2 regions of the Chryseobacterium sp. 22458 genome follow, and region 2 is predicted to be linked to the other one. Evidence: riboswitches for the same ligand, from Rfam matches in the RefSeq annotation. Region 2 holds a riboswitch; the other holds the start of a gene.
What was found. A riboswitch is a leader RNA that binds a small molecule or an ion and turns the genes downstream of it on or off. The one in region 2 is predicted to bind cobalamin.
Positions count from the first base shown of each region.

Region 1: another riboswitch for cobalamin. It lies ahead of ACTJJF_RS00290 (acyl-CoA thioesterase); the one in region 2 lies ahead of metE (5-methyltetrahydropteroyltriglutamate--homocysteine S-methyltransferase).

Region 1 is NZ_JBQEOA010000001.1:53,618-61,628, forward strand. It holds gene ACTJJF_RS00265 (PspC domain-containing protein) at 1-188, opposite strand, end outside; gene ACTJJF_RS00270 (PadR family transcriptional regulator) at 200-529, opposite strand; gene ACTJJF_RS00275 (acyltransferase family protein) at 906-1,412, shown strand; gene ACTJJF_RS00280 (XAC2610-related protein) at 2,239-2,943, shown strand; gene ACTJJF_RS00285 (HD domain-containing protein) at 2,945-3,535, shown strand; gene ACTJJF_RS00290 (acyl-CoA thioesterase) at 3,591-3,974, opposite strand; cobalamin riboswitch at 4,091-4,271, opposite strand; gene ACTJJF_RS00295 (hypothetical protein) at 4,305-5,102, opposite strand; gene ACTJJF_RS00300 (hypothetical protein) at 5,179-5,841, opposite strand; gene ACTJJF_RS00305 (endonuclease MutS2) at 5,952-8,011, opposite strand, start outside.
Region 2 is NZ_JBQEOA010000001.1:1,585,951-1,593,961, forward strand. It holds gene ACTJJF_RS07060 (hypothetical protein) at 185-550, opposite strand; gene metE (5-methyltetrahydropteroyltriglutamate--homocysteine S-methyltransferase) at 1,153-3,459, opposite strand; cobalamin riboswitch at 3,631-3,816, opposite strand; gene ACTJJF_RS07070 (Lrp/AsnC family transcriptional regulator) at 4,011-4,472, shown strand; gene ACTJJF_RS07075 (LytTR family DNA-binding domain-containing protein) at 4,643-5,497, shown strand; gene ACTJJF_RS07080 (dioxygenase family protein) at 5,571-6,200, shown strand; gene ACTJJF_RS07085 (3',5'-cyclic-nucleotide phosphodiesterase) at 6,340-7,284, shown strand; tRNA gene ACTJJF_RS07090 (tRNA-Ser) at 7,648-7,732, shown strand; gene ACTJJF_RS07095 (ISAon1 family transposase) at 7,825-8,011, opposite strand, start outside.

The DNA.
Region 1 (8,011 bases), 1.5 Mb from region 2:
TCACGTTTTCCAAGAGAGTCTTTGAAGATCTCCACCATTCTTATTTCTATGTCATGCATTACCTCATCTGCCTCTGAAGCATCCAGTGAGCTTCTAAGGGCGTTCAGGTAATCGCTGAGCTTTATATATGCGTGTTCTTCTATTGTAAAAGAAAAACCTGCGAGTCCTATTGAGAGTGTCTTGTTCATAGCTTTGTTTTTTAATTTTGTTGGGTGATTTGGTTCACTGAGGCTGTCAGTTCATTCCACGTATTGAGAAGTTCATCCAGGAAAAGTTTTCCTTTTTCTGTGATCTGATAATATTTTCTGGGTGGTCCCCCGGTAGATTCTTCCCATCTGTAGGAGAGAAACTCTCCGTTTTTAAGTCTTGTAAGAAGAGGGTAGAGGGTCCCTTCCACTACATCCAGTTTTCCTTTTTTCAGTTCATCAATAAGATCGGAAACATACATTTCACGGTTATTGATGAGACTTAGAATACAGAATTCCAGAATTCCTTTTCGCATTTGCGCTTTGGTATTTTCAGTATTCATCTTTGATAATTTTTGTTAATTAAGGTTATCGTTAGAAAAATGCCCCTAGCTAGTTGAGCGTATTCTAATTTTACATTACAAAGATATGTAAATAAAATGGTATTATGCAATACAAAGTAGTGGAATTTTAAAATAATTATTATAAGTAACTGATAATCAGTTTGTAATTTTTGTGCTGTAATTTTTGTGAAAATAAATTTAAGTAGAAAATAGTAAGATGTCTTTAAATTTTATATAAAAAAAATAGAATGTCAAAGTTTTAGAAAAGGAAATAAAAGAATGAAATACATATATGGTTTCACTAAAAAAGTGCGAAAAAAACAGATCTATAAAAAATAAAAAGGGGTAGAATTATTTGTATCTTTGGAAAAACAAAATGATGAATTTTAAAAATTTATTTAAACTCTATTTTGATGAAAGTAGGGTTTTTGGTCTTGATATTCTCCGGTTCTTTGCGATCATGTTTGTTGTTGTTGGCCACGGTTTGATATATATGCCAAGAATGGTTAAAGGAATTGTATCGTATTTTATTTTTGATGGAGTTACTATTTTTTTTGTTCTAAGTGGTTTTTTAATTGGAGGAATTTTAATTAAAGTACTGAATAAAGAATCATTTACCTTTAAAACATTGTTGGAGTTTTGGAAACGGAGATGGTTTAGAACACTTCCAGCCTATCTTTTAGTATTAATACTTTTACTTGGATTGAATATCATTTTTAATGAAAAATTTGTTTTTAATTCAGAAATTATAAAATACTTTTTATTTCTGCAGAATTTTAAAACACCTCACCCTTCTTTTTTCCCGGAAGCATGGAGTTTGAGTATTGAAGAGTGGTTTTATCTGATTTCGCCGATAATGATCTTTTCTTTAATCAATTTTTAAATTTAAGTGTAAAAAAAGCAGTCTTAATTACCATTATATCAATCATAGTATTTACTACATCTTTCAGAGCATATAGACTGTTATTCAATGTTTCTGTAACTGATATTGGCATCTGGGATTTATATTACAGGAAGCAGGTAATAACAAGGCTTGACAGTTTGATGTATGGTGTTTTAGCTGCATATGTTAAGGCTTACTACAATCGGTTTTTTGAAAGTTCAAAAAAATATTTTTTTTGTGCCGGCCTAATATTAATGGTTGTACATCAATATTATTTAAACTATGGAACCAATCCCTTTTTTGACCAAGTTTTAAGTTTTTCTTTTACATCAATTTCTACTATGTTTCTGATTCCCTTTTTAGATTCAGTAAAATCAGCTCCGAAAATCATTTTACAACCTATTACATACGTCAGTTTAACGTCCTATAGCATGTATCTTATACATTATTCGCTGGTTCAAAAGTGGATTATAGGTAAGGTTGATTTTTTTAAGAGTTCCATAATGTTAAATACAGGGGTAACTTTTAGTGTTTTTTTTATTCTTACAATAGGACTTTCAATTTTGATGTATAAATATTTTGAAATACCTACAACAAAATTAAGGGATGGACTGTTAAAGGGTAAGTCACAAAATATAGAAAGCATTTCTACATAAAAAGTCGGGAAGTTTTCATTTATTTCAAAGTATATAGTGGGAAAGAAGTTTTCAGAATGTAAAGAATTATAATGGTTTCAAATCCTTCAGATAATGGTTTTGAATTTTGAAATCGGTATTATGATTCGTATTTTTGTTATGAATTTAAAAACACTTCAAATCCATATACTATGACTATGAATCTATTCAATAAGTTTAAGAGTCTGTCGGCTTTCGTTGTTCTGGGACCTTTGTGCTTTGCACAATATCAGTTTGAAATCAAGAATGTTTCGAAAAATTATAGCGCTGTCATTCATTCTGAAAATTGTTATGAAAGCAGGTGTACAGACAAGGGAACAGTAGAACTGTTTAATAACAGCAATACCAAAGTGCAGACCTTTGTATCTGATGACCTGGTCATAGACCTAAAGCCGGATCAAAAGCCAAAGCCAGGAAAAATGATGGAGCTGACCAAAGACCAGAACTCTATTATCATAGATGATTTTAATTTTGACGGTACCGAAGATATAGCCGTAAGGAACGGAAATATGGGGAACTATCACAGTGCTTCTTATGATGTATATGTCTTCAACAGTACCAGAATGAGCTTTGTAAAAAGTAAAGAGCTTACAGACCTTGCATCAAACGGATTTGATTTTTTTGGTGTTGATTCCCAACGCAAACGCCTGACTACTTTCGGAAAATCCGGTTGCTGTGATCTTTTTACTACAGAATACGTCGTAATCCCCAATAAAGGGCTGGATAAAGTTTTTGAAAAAGAAGTGGATATGACCAATGAAGATCGTGTAAAAGTGATTACGAAAGAAAAAATAAAGAATAAATGGGTAACCAAAACCAAGATTTACTCATCAGAAGAATATAATAAATTAAAGTAAGATGAAGATACAGAAAGAGATCGATTTTATTCTGGCCGTAGATGCCCTGAAGAATGTTCAAAGAAGGAATTATAATGCGGATGATACCAGAAGAGAGAATACAGCAGAACACTCATGGCAGATCATTATCCTGGCGCAGATCCTTTATCCCTATGCTAAAAACCGGGCAGATATCGATCTTTTAAGGGTGATCAGAATGCTTTCCATTCATGATCTGGTAGAAATTGAAGCGGGAGATACATTTCTTTTTGATGAAAAAGCCATGGTAGGAAAGTTTGAGCGTGAAAAAGCCTCGGCACAAAAAATCTTTGGAATCCTGGATGAACCTTTGCGTACGGAATTCTTTAATCTGTGGCTTGAGTTTGAAGAAGAGAAAACACCGGATGCTATTTTTGCGTGTTCCATTGATAGAATCATGCCGTTTATTCTGAACTCCCATACCTCAGGAAAAAGCTGGACAGAAGCCGGGGTTACCGAAAAACAAATCAGAAATATGCTTGAAAATGCAATTACAAGAGCTTCGGATGAAATGGGGGAGGCTTTTGAGCTGCTGCTGAACAGAAGCCTGGAAACTGAAAAGGTTTTAAAGTAAATATTTTAAGCAGGAAAATAATAGATTCGGGCGGCCAAAGGCCGCCCGAATCTATTTATAAAATCTGAATTGGTTTTTTGAATTCATCAATGGCAACAAAAGTGAAGTCACCTACGATAGCCTTTTCTCTTTCATAAGAATACATCTGCTCTGTGTAGATCTCAACACTTACTTTCATACTGGTTTTTCCAACGTATGAAACTCTTCCGATCAGTTCTACAATCGTTCCGGCAGGAATAGGCTTTTTAAAATCGATCTTGTCACTGCTTACGGTTACTACTCTCTTTCTTGCAAAACGGGTAGCTGCAATAAAGGCTACTTCATCCATCAGCTGCATGGCTGTACCTCCGAAAAGAGTATCATAATGGTTGGTGGTGTTTGGGAAAACCGCTTTAAAGATTCTGGTTTCGGCAGCTTCAATTCTTTCTTCTGTAGTCATATTTCATTATTAATTAAAGCGAAATGAAATTGTATCAAAACAACAGAATAATGACAGGAACCTGGGAAATTCCTGAAACAATCCATCAGATCAATAAAACTTCAGATCGCGAAAGTTTTTTGTTTAAGAAAAAGGCAGGTCTCCTGACTTGTAACATCTTTTATCTCCTTCCCATGCCTCGCACAGTGGATCTTTTGATAAAGATTTCAGTTACTTACAGTTGCGCGACAGTCCGTGATTTTCACACGGTTCCCTTTTAATCTGCTGCTAGGCAGAACCAGTTTCTGTGATGAATAAGCGTTAAACTTTTCGGGGGCAAAAATAATGAATTTATTCCGGATTATGGTAAATAATCTGGCTGATCACTCTTCCTTTCTTGATGGTCCACAGGGTAGTATATCTGTTTTCCCCGGTACCATTGATCATATAAAGAAAAATATTATCATTGTCTAGGGCGGTTACTCCTACGTTTTCAAAATCCATAGTCGGCTGAAACATATTCTTGATCGCTTCTCTTACGAAAACCGAACCTCTTCCCGGCTGTTGTACCCGGATCGATTTGATCTCTGTCATTCCTTCAGGAAGATCATTCCCTATTCCCCATGGCTTTACTTTGTCGATGGTAAGAAGTTTGCCTTCTGCATCTTTTTCTTTCTTACGGTAACCGGCATTGGAAGGGTAGACATCGATCACTACTTTGCTTCTCTGGGCTGTAGGAACCTTCGGGTCGGAGTTGTCTGTGAAGATCATTGATCTCCCGTTCTTAGACTTCGATGGGGTATAGGCCGGAAGCTGGTCTATATAAGCAATCCGTTCTTTATTTACCATCCCTTCCCTGTCAAGGGTTTCGTAGCGTACAAACGGCTTATCTTCATCCTGTTTTTCAGGATATTTGATCCAGATCCATTCCGTTTCTCCGGGAGCGGGCTTTACATAAACAAATACATCCCCTTTACGCATACGGATTTTATCTACAATTTTTCTGTAGTTATCTTTATGTACACGTACATTGGCATATCCTTCCTCTGCTTTTACAACTCCAAAAGGAACCTTATTCTGGCCTTTAACAAAGGTTAGAGAAAAAATACTGAATGCGGACAGATAAAATGCTTTGTTGATGAAAGTCATTGCGAAAATTTTTTGATCCCCAAATATATAAATTAAATGCGGAAGAGAATGATCTTGCAGTACTTCCTGCTATCTTTTATGATTCAGATGTCTGTTTTGAAGGCCCATAAATAGATTCGGGGGCATTTTTAAGGAAATATGAAAATATTCCGTAGAAAAGAAGAATGACCAGAAATAAAACGGCCGCTAAATAAAAAGCAGTTCCAAAACCATAACTGATCGTTACTCCGCCCCCTAATCCCATTCCGATTGTATTGTTTCCAAGTCCCTCCATTTTGGATTGAAAGGTCCAGTAAAATATTAAAAAAGAAAGAAGGCCTATCAAAGAAAATACAATATGATACAGGTATTTCTTCCTGACACTTTTTATCAGCTGAACAATAATTCCTGCAATGGCAGCCAGAAATGCAATAATAATAAGAGGGCTGGGAGGAATATTTTCATTATCTTTTTTATCCTGGGATTCATTCAACGGCGAATATTCACTGTCTGTATCTGATGACTGACTGGCGGTCTCATTCCCGAATGCAGAACCAAAAGGGGAGTTCTTTTTCAGGTTTTCTTTCATCCGTTTACTCATATCTTTTTTGGAAACTCCCGTGATCAGATCTGTTCCTTTGAGAGACATCAAAGTGGTGTCACCACATTTTATCAGAAAAAAAGGAAAGAAAAAACACAGGATGATCACCGTATAACTTGGTATCGGCAACAGATCTGAAAGTACTTTTAATGGTTTCATAAATTATTGTTTTCCTTAAAAATAGGAAAAATATCAGATAAGACATAAAAAAGAGAGCACTTATCAGTACTCTCTCTTTGTTTATTTGCGTTAATGTAATTTCAAATCACTTAAATTCTCTCAAGCTCATCCGCATCAATCGTCGTCTTAAATGTGCCGTAATTGACAATCACCTTGTTTCTGGAAATCTTTTCAATCGTTCCTACACTTGTACTTCCTGTGATACGCACACGCTGGCCTATCTTCATCCAGACGGCACGATCGCTTTTACGTTTCTCTTCAAGCTTTTCATTGGTTTCGGCAATTTTTTCAATGACCTCTTCCTTTTTAAGCTGCTGAGTGATCTTTCTCTTTACAACCTGAAGGCGTTTTGATTCATCTTTGTCTGCCCCAAGCTTTCTGAATTTTTCCTGTTCCAGCAGTTTTACAAAGTCTTTCACAACATCTTTTCTCGACTTTCCTTTGGTATAGCTGTCAATGAAAGTCTCAATTTTGTTTCCAAACTGAAGCTTACGATGCTCCTCTTCATACAGTTTCTGGAAATTAAACAGTTTCTGCTGAAGCTGGTCGTTCAGTTTCTGAAGGTTATCACGCTTATCTTCTACAGATTCTTTTCGTTCAGCAAGGTCGGATTTCAGTTTTTCAACTTCGAACTTTTCCTGCTGCAGCTTTACGATCGTTTTATCCAGATTCACAATATCATGTTCCACCTTTTTCTTGGCAGAATGAATAATAAACCTCGGGATTTTGTTCTTCTCAGCCACCTCAAAAGTAAATGAACTTCCTGCCTGACCTACTTCCAGCTTATACATCGGTTCCAGCGTCTCTTCATTGAAAAGCATTGCCGCATTCTGAGCATTGGGAAGCTGTTCTATAACCAGTTTAATATTGGTATAGTGCGTAGTGATGATGGCAAAACTCTTCTTATCATAGAAAAACTCCATGAAACTTTCTGCCAAAGCCCCGCCCAATTCAGGATCGGAACCGGTTCCAAACTCATCAATCAGTAGAAGGGTGTCTGAATCTGCCTCACGAATGATCCCGGACATTTTCTTCAATCTTGATGAATAGGTTGATAAATGGTTTTCAATGGATTGATTATCACCGATATCGGTCATAATTTTCTCGAAAAAGAACATCTCTGATTTCGGATGAACAGGAACCAGGATACCGCTCTGAATCATCAGTTGCAATAATCCAACGGTCTTCAGAGTAATTGATTTTCCTCCTGCATTCGGTCCGGAAATACAGATGATTCTGTTGTGTTCCGTTAAAGTCAGGGTTTGTGGGTGGATCGTTTTATTCTCTACTTTGTTTCTCAGCCATAACAGTGGATGAAAGGCATCCCTTAATCTCAATGTTTTATGACGGTTGATCTTTGGAAGCACTCCATTGATCAGGTCTGCAAACTTAGCCTTAGCCCTTACCAGATCAAGGTCAAAAATATACACCTGATATCTCCAGAGTTGAGGTTGAAACTCTGCCAGTTCAGCAGTAAGCTTTCTCAGGACCTTATCGATTTCCTTTTTCTCTTCCTCTTCATTCTCACGAAGCTTGAAGTAGTGTTTTACAACACTGTCCGGTTGAATATAAGTGATAGAACCGGTTTTGGAAATTCCCAGGGTTCTTCCGGGAACTCTTTTCTTAAATCCGGATTTTACTGCTAAAACCCTTTGATCATCAATGATTGTTTCCCGTATATCATCCAGAAAGTCGCTCTGCCCATACGTGGTAAGAGCTCTGTTGAAGTTTTCCTGAATCGCTTTTTTAGCATGCTGGATTTCAGTTCTTATACCTTTTAAAGTTGGGGAAGCCTCACTTTTTACTTCACCAAAACGGTTGAAAACCTTATCTACCTTTTCAATAATCTCTTTTCTGAATTCCAGTACTGAAGCTTCTTCCATAAGGGTAGGAAAAGTTTCCGGCATGGTAGGAAAGAACTTTTGCAGTTTTCCGATCTGTTCCGTGATGGTTTTGATTTTGATGAAAGCACTGTTTTCCAGACGGTAATTTTCAATCAGCATCAGTTTCAGCTCACTTTCAATATCTTCATATTCATCAAACGGAATCGCATTTGAACTTTCAAAACTCGACAGATATTCTGAGGTTTTTTTCAGTGAAAGTTCCGCCTCGTCAATTTCCATCGGACGAAGTTGAAGAATTTTTTCTC
Region 2 (8,011 bases):
TAATAGGATGAAATGAAAACCTGTTCAGATAAGATTTATCCGAACGAAAGAATGATCAGCCTGTGGTTACTGAGACTGATACTAAGCTGTAATAAGTTTAAGAGTTCTTCTCAAAACGAGCTATTTACTTGGTTGTGATAAAAGTAGTGATTTTTTCTTAAACACAAATGATCACTGCAATCAATTATTTAAAAAGCGGAATAATAAAGACAAGCACAAGGATAACAACTGCAAGAATAACAACCTTCAGCACGATATCTTTTTTAAGGTTTTCCGGCATAAAACGAAACGTTTTTTCATCAAGATAAAAATCTTTATACACTTCAGGATCAATGCTCAGATCCGGCCTGAATAACGTTACTCCTTTCAGAAAATGTCCGATAAGATCATACCTGTTCTTCAAAGGAATGATATCAAAATTGACTTGTTTCTTTTTTACTTTCCGGTTCTCCCCTTTTTCATGAACGAAAAAATTTTTTCTGAAATCCGTTTTTCCTGTAGCCGTCTCAGAAAACAGATCTTTTGTATACGGATTTTCACTTTTCACCAAATCCTGATATTTAATTTCCGAAAGAACCTTGTTATTGCTATTGAGAAATAAGATTCCCTTCTGGCTGACTATCAAACAACTGACTTTATGTTCTTTACTTCTGACAATATCATAAACCAATCCCCCAGCCAATGCCCCGAAAATAAGAAAAAGAAATCAATAGATTATGAGGGAAGAAATATGATTAGAAGAAAAATCTGATATAAGCAATACGAGCAAAACAATCGCCAACAGGGCAAATAGAGCAGTAATTCCCCATTTCAACCCGGAAATATATCCTGGGTTATAAGACTCTGATCTCATTTCCGGAAAAGTGTTTTGCATGTCTGAAAGAATGGTTAAATAAGGTTATTGATTGTTTTTTAAAGAAGTTGTAAAAATAGGATATTTGGGTAATATAACGTCTCGCTTTTCATAATCATCCAAGATAATTTACCATCACCTATAATAACAGGCACTGAGATCAGAGAGAAACCTGCTATACACTGACACTTGTACCAGCGAGAGGTATTCTTTCGCATTCAGAAACTTTATTAATACTAAGCCTATAAGTAACCAACCCCTTACTATTTGTAAAGGGTTGGTATTATTTTATTAATAAACTAACAAACCGCATATGCAACAGATGCTTCCTTAGCAGCAGCAACCATAGCTATTAAAGCTTTTTCAGTTTCATCCCAATGCCTGGTTTTCAATCCACAATCCGGGTTTACCCAAAGCTGATGGGCAGGGATTACGTTCTGCGCTTTTCTCAACAGCTCAGCCATTTCTTCTTTGGACGGAACTCTTGGCGAATGAATATCATAAACACCGGGGCCTATTTCATTCGGATATTGGAAGTCGGCGAAGGCATTCAGAAGTTCCATCTGGGAACGGGAACATTCTATGGTAATCACGTCTGCATCCATATCAGCAATATTTTCAATAATATCATTGAATTCAGAATAGCACATATGAGTATGGATTTGTGTGGCATCTTCTACTCCGCTGGCTGAAATTCTGAAAGCTTCCACAGCCCATTTCAGATAGTTCTGCCAGTCGGTTCTTCTTAAAGGAAGGCCTTCCCTGATCGCCGGTTCATCGATCTGGATAATTCTGATCCCTGCGTTCTCCAGATCCACCACTTCATCACGAATCGCTAAGGCAATCTGCTTACAGGTTTCAGAGCGAGGCTGATCGTCACGAACAAAAGACCATTGTAAGATGGTAACAGGTCCTGTGAGCATTCCCTTGACCCATTTATCAGTCTGAGACTGTGCATACTGAGACCAGTAAACGGTCATAGGCGCTGGCCGTGATACATCACCGAAAATTACAGGAGGTTTTACGCAACGACTTCCGTAGCTCTGCACCCAGCCGTTTTTCGTAAATGTAAATCCTTCCAATTGTTCCCCGAAATATTCCACCATATCATTTCGTTCAAACTCTCCGTGAACCAGTACATCAATATCGATATCTTCCTGCCAGCGGATAGTTCTTCGGGTTTCTTCTTTCAGCAAAGCATCATATTGTTCGGACGTAAGGGCTCCTTTTTTAAATTGGGCTCTCCAGCTTCTTACCTCTGCTGTCTGTGGAAATGATCCGATAGTGGTGGTAGGAAACAAAGGAAGCTGTAATGTTTTCTGCTGCTCTTCTTTACGGGTTTTAAAAGCATTTTTCCTTTGCGCATCTTCTTTGGTGACCGCCTGAGCTCTTTGCTTTACCTTATCATTATGAATAAGGGAAGATGTTTTTCTGCTTTCTGCAGCCTTTTTGTTTTCTTCAAAATCTGCAAGACTATTTTCATTGTCTGTTCCGGCAGCAAGTTCTTTAAGGGTAACAACTTCTTTTACTTTCTGTTTTGCAAAAGCCAGCCAGTTTTTAATTTCAGGATTAAGGGCAGTCTCAACATCCAGATCGCAAGGTGAATGAAGTAAGGAACAAGATGGAGCAATGAATACTCTTTCAGATCCAAGTTTATCAACGGCTTCTGTAATAAATTTCAAAGACTTTTCATAATCATTCTTCCAGATATTTCTTCCGTCAACAAGGCCTAATGAAAGACTTAAATTTTCAGGAATGATCTTCACTATTTCTTCCATTTGCTCAGGATTTCTAACCAGATCTATATGCAAAACATCTACCGGAAGTGAGACAGCAAGAGACTGATTGTCTTTTAATCCGTCAAAATAAGTAGTAATAATAAACTGTAATTTGGGAAACTTTTTTCTTATTTCAGCATACACCCACTGATACGTTTGTTTTGCTTTTTCCGTTAGGTCCAGTGCTAAAAACGGCTCATCAAACTGGATCCACTCAGCGCCCTGTTCCTTAAGTCTTGTAAGGATTTCAATATACACAGGAAGAAGGTTTTCTGCCAGATCCAGCTTATCAAACCCCTCCTCTTTTTCCTTTCCCAAAAGAAGATAGGAAACAAGCCCTATGATAACAGGTTTTGCTTTGATTCCAGCCTGTCTGGCTCCGGCAAACTCATTGAATATTTTATCCGAACTTAGTTTAAACTGTTGATTTTTGTAAAACTCAGGAACAATATAATGGTAATTGGTATCAAACCATTTGGTCATTTCCATCGCTGTGATATCCAATCCTTCTTTCTGATAGCCTCTTGCCATAGCAAAGTAAAGATCCAGCTCAGTATTGTTTTTCTTAAGCACTACTTCGTGGTAACGTGATGGTACCGCACCTACAATAAGGCTCATATCCAATACCTGATCATAATATGAAAAGTCATTACACGGGATGAGGTCTATCCCGGCCTCTTTTTGGATAGTCCAGTTTTGGTTGCAGATCTTTCTTCCTGCAGCAAGAAGTTCTTCCAAAACAATTTGACCTGACCAATATTGTTCGCAGGCTTTTTTAAGTTCTCTTTTGCTACCAATACGCGGATAGCCCAGAATGTGAGTTTGCATTTTCTTAAACTTTTTTAATTAAACTTAATGATAAAGCTCTTTGAAATGCTTCGTAATACTTCTGCGGAAAACCTATAGAAAACAATGATATACTGAATGCTGCAAATCCTCAAAAAAGAAAATGCATACAATATATCATCTGTTTGACCAAAAGCTTCAGACCGCGAAAGCATTGTCAATTCAGTAAAGGCAGGTCTCCTGGCTTGCAGCGGTTTCCGTCATCCTTCCCGCTTTTGGCAGTGGATATCTTTGGACAGAAACCTTTGATATGCTGCTTACAGTTGCGCGACAGCTCATGATTCTCACATGATTCCCTATTAATTTACCTTAAGTAAAACCTTTCCTGTTTGATGAAGTATATAAAGAACGGTTTCTTTTATAAACACTCAACAGCATTGATAAAAGATTTTAATTTTGTGTAAAATTAATCATACAGAATAAATGAATAATTAGACACATTAAATTAAGCAAACAAATCTTTTAATAATAATTTTAAAAGAATATAATTCTGTACATTTGACCGATTTTATAATTTAAAAGAATAATATTCTGTGGAACAACTCGATGATAAGGACGTACAGCTTCTCAGGCTGCTTCAAAAAAATGCAAAACTCACTGTGAAAGAGCTCGCCAGAGAGGTAAGCCTTTCTCCATCCCCTGTTTTTGAGAGGGTAAAAAGGCTTGAGCAGGAAGGCTTTGTAAAAAGATACGCTGCTGTTTTAGATGCTGAAAAGCTTAACCGTGGATTCACTGTTTTCTGCCAGATCAAATTAAAGATTCATGACCGTTCTGTGGGGTATGATTTTGTAAAGGAAATTCTGGAAATCGAAGAAGTTGCTGAATGCTATAATATTTCCGGGGATTTTGATTTTCTTCTCAAAGTTCAGGTCCGGGATATGAAACATTATCAGGATTTTGTATTCAATAAGCTAGGATCAGTAGATTCTATCGGGAGTACGCACAGTACATTTGTCATGGCTGAAGTCAAAAACAACCATGGACTGACCATATAAAATCTCTGATTATATTTTTTAAACACCCTGTTTTAGCTTTATTCTTCAATCTATTTCCGGAAGGTAGCGGTATTGCTCCGGATTTAACAACAGAGATTTTGTAACTCAACATCATCACAATGATTTTAGTATATTTGATAAAAAACGAAAGTCTACAAAAACTATAAGAGATGACATCCCCGATTTCAAATAAGATAACCCCCTTCCGTTTTCCTTTGAATACAGGAGAGTTATTCATGATACTTTCCGGAATCATTATTGTCATTACAACTATAAATATGTTTCAGGATTTCTGGGAGGCCAAAAGAAGCGGCTATAGTTTTCATTTCAGCGAATCATTGTTGTTTAAGATCGTTTGGGTCCTCTACATTCCCATAATAATGGTTCTATATCAAAAGTTGAAATCTGAAACACATATAAGCTATACAAAAACAGCACTATTCATCATATTACCGATTACGGTGCATCTTATAATGCTTCCTTTTATTGCAACTATTTTGTCTCTCTTTTTTTATCAGGGCAGATATGATCTTTTTAAATTCTTTTCTTACACACTCACCCACGACTTTTCTATAGCCGTTCTTATCTATGCAGGATTTGTTCTAGGTTATCAATATCTCCCGGTCCGGAAACCTGATGCTGTGTATACAGAAAAAGCCACAGTCTCTCCTACATTCGTTATCCATAATGGAAAAGATAATGTGATCATCCATACGGAAGACATTATACAGATCACTTCTGCCACTCCATATGTTTCTATTCACCTTGAAAACAAAAGATATCTGCATTCTGAAACGTTGAAATCAATGCTTGAACAATTGGATGATCAGGTCTTTATCCGTGTACACAAATCCGCTGTAGTTAATCTTTCCAAAATACGCTCATTCAAATCCCGCCTGAATGGCGATTATGATCTGCAGATGACAGATGGTACTCTGGTAAGATTGAGCAGGACCTATGCTTCTGAATTCAAAAAACGCTTTACGACAGGTACCTCAGGTCAGCTTACCAATTCATCAGGATAAAACATTTTATTTTTACAACCTTTTTTCAGTCCATAATTTCGCCAATACATTCACATAAAAAACATGACAAGCTATGGACTTAAAAAAACAAAGTATTTCTTTCTGGATTCTACTGACGATATCAGGTTTAACATCCTGCCAAGGTCAGATCAAAAAAAATATAGGAGGACCTTGTGAAGGCTGTGAAGCGATCTATGAGTACCAAAATAAAACATTAACTCCCGTAGATACACTTCCAAAATTCAGGCAAAACAAACCCCAGCTAAAGGTAACCGGAACTGTTTTCAAAAAAGACGGAAAAACACCGGCAGAAAATATCATTGTATACATTTATCACACCAATAGACAAGGGATTTATGAAACCAGAGGCAATGAAACAGGCTGGGCAAAACGGCATGGATTTTTCCGGGGTTGGGTAAAGACCGGAAAAAACGGGCAATATACATTTTATACCTTCAGGCCTGCTGCCTATCCTGACGGCAGTGAACCTGAGCACATCCATATCACCATCAAAGAACCGGATAAAAATGAATACTATCTGGATGAATACCTGTTTGATGATGATCCTTCCCTGACAAAAGCCATGAGAAAAAAACAACCCGGAAGAGGAGGCTCAGGAATCGTAAAGCCATATATGCAAGATGGGCTTATGACAATCAGAAGAGATATCATTCTGGGTAAAAACATTCCTGATTATCCATAAGACAGAAAAGCAGATCAATTCATGCTTATTTTTAACGACTACGGCAAAGGATTCCCTTTTTGCAAGGCCTCTTATCGGGAAAAAATAATGTAAATTTGCCTATCCTATCCCCAAAGGATAGGTTTTTTAGCTTAAAAAAATGAAAAAAACAGCAATTTCTTTACTTGCCTTCATCATGCATATGACCTGCCAGGCACAAAATTTTGATCTTATTCCGTTAGGCATCTATGGCGGGGAACAAGAGGACAACTTATCTGCCTATTTAGTAGCCCCCCCTAAAGACAATACATTTATCTGCCTTGATGCAGGTACAGTGAATGCCGGCATACGAAAAGCCATTCAGATGAACAGCCTTAACGGACCGGAAGAAATGGTTCTGAAAGAGCAAATCAAAGGTTATTTTATTTCACATGGCCACCTGGATCATTTATCCGGCCTTATTATCAATTCTCCTGCAGACTCTAAAAAGGATATTTTTGCCATGTCACCGGTGGTTCAAATTTTACAAAACCATTATTTCATCACAGATACCTGGATCAATTTCGCTGATCAGGGACAAAAACCGATGCTCGGAAAATATCATTACAACGAACTTAAGGAAGGAACAGAGATTCCGGCACCTCAAACTCCGTTTTTTATAACAGGCTATGAACTGAGCCACGTAAATCCCTATAAAAGCAGTGCTGCCCTTGTCAGAAGAGATGACCATTATCTTCTTTACCTGGGAGATACAGGAGCTGACCGGATTGAGAAGTCTGAACAGCTTAATAAACTCTGGGAACGCATCACTCCACTGGTGAAAAAGAAGCAATTAAACACCATACTCATAGAAGTTTCATTCCCGAACAGCCAGCCGGAACATCTGTTGTTTGGTCACCTTACTCCCAATCTTTTATTGGAAGAACTGGAAAAACTCAGAGAAAAAACGGGACAAAAAAATCTACAGGATCTGAATATTGTAGTTACCCATAGAAAACCGACAAAAGATAATCCGGAAATTATAAAAAAGGAGCTCCTGGAAAACAATCCTTTAAAGGTTAATTATATTTTTCCTGAACAGGGTAAAAAGATAAGTTTACCTTAATAAAAATCAAAGATGAGGCAAGAATTTGTCTCATCTTTTCTTATACACAATTCAAAAACAGAATATATTTTCAGGTAATGTGCATCATTTTTGAAAAGCTTATTTATATTCGAAATCAAATTCAGTCTTCTGTTTGAACCTATTTGTTTAAACTCCCGTTAAATTTTAAAATTTTCACAACATAGCAAACATAGATTTAAGTAACTGAAAGTTAGGTTTTAGCACTGGTTTTTTTGTTTTCATACCGCTGTAAACCCTGATGACAACTGAAAAAAAATCAATTTTATTGGAAAAATATTTTGTCAGTATTAAAAATGTTTCTATATTTGCACCACTGAAAACAACGGTACTACCGGAGTTTAAGGAGAGTTGGCAGAGTGGTCGATTGCGGCAGTCTTGAAAACTGTTGACTGTAACAGGTCCGGGGGTTCGAATCCCTCACTCTCCGCAAAAGTCCTCGAAAATCTAAGATTTTCGAGGATTTGTTTTTTATATATTCGGTAAATATACGTACGCTGGATCAAGCGCAAAAGTTGTGGACTAAGCAAAAAGTTTGGTTAGTCTAAAGAGGAAAAATGTTCTGTCTTTCACTACTCTGAGTTGCATTCTGAAGTTTTTAATTTTAGCATTGAAAGATTCTGCGGAAGCATTAGTGCTTCTTTTATCAAAAAAAGCTAAGATCTCCTTGTAATGATTCATTATTGTTTTTCTTAGGATAGAAAATGAT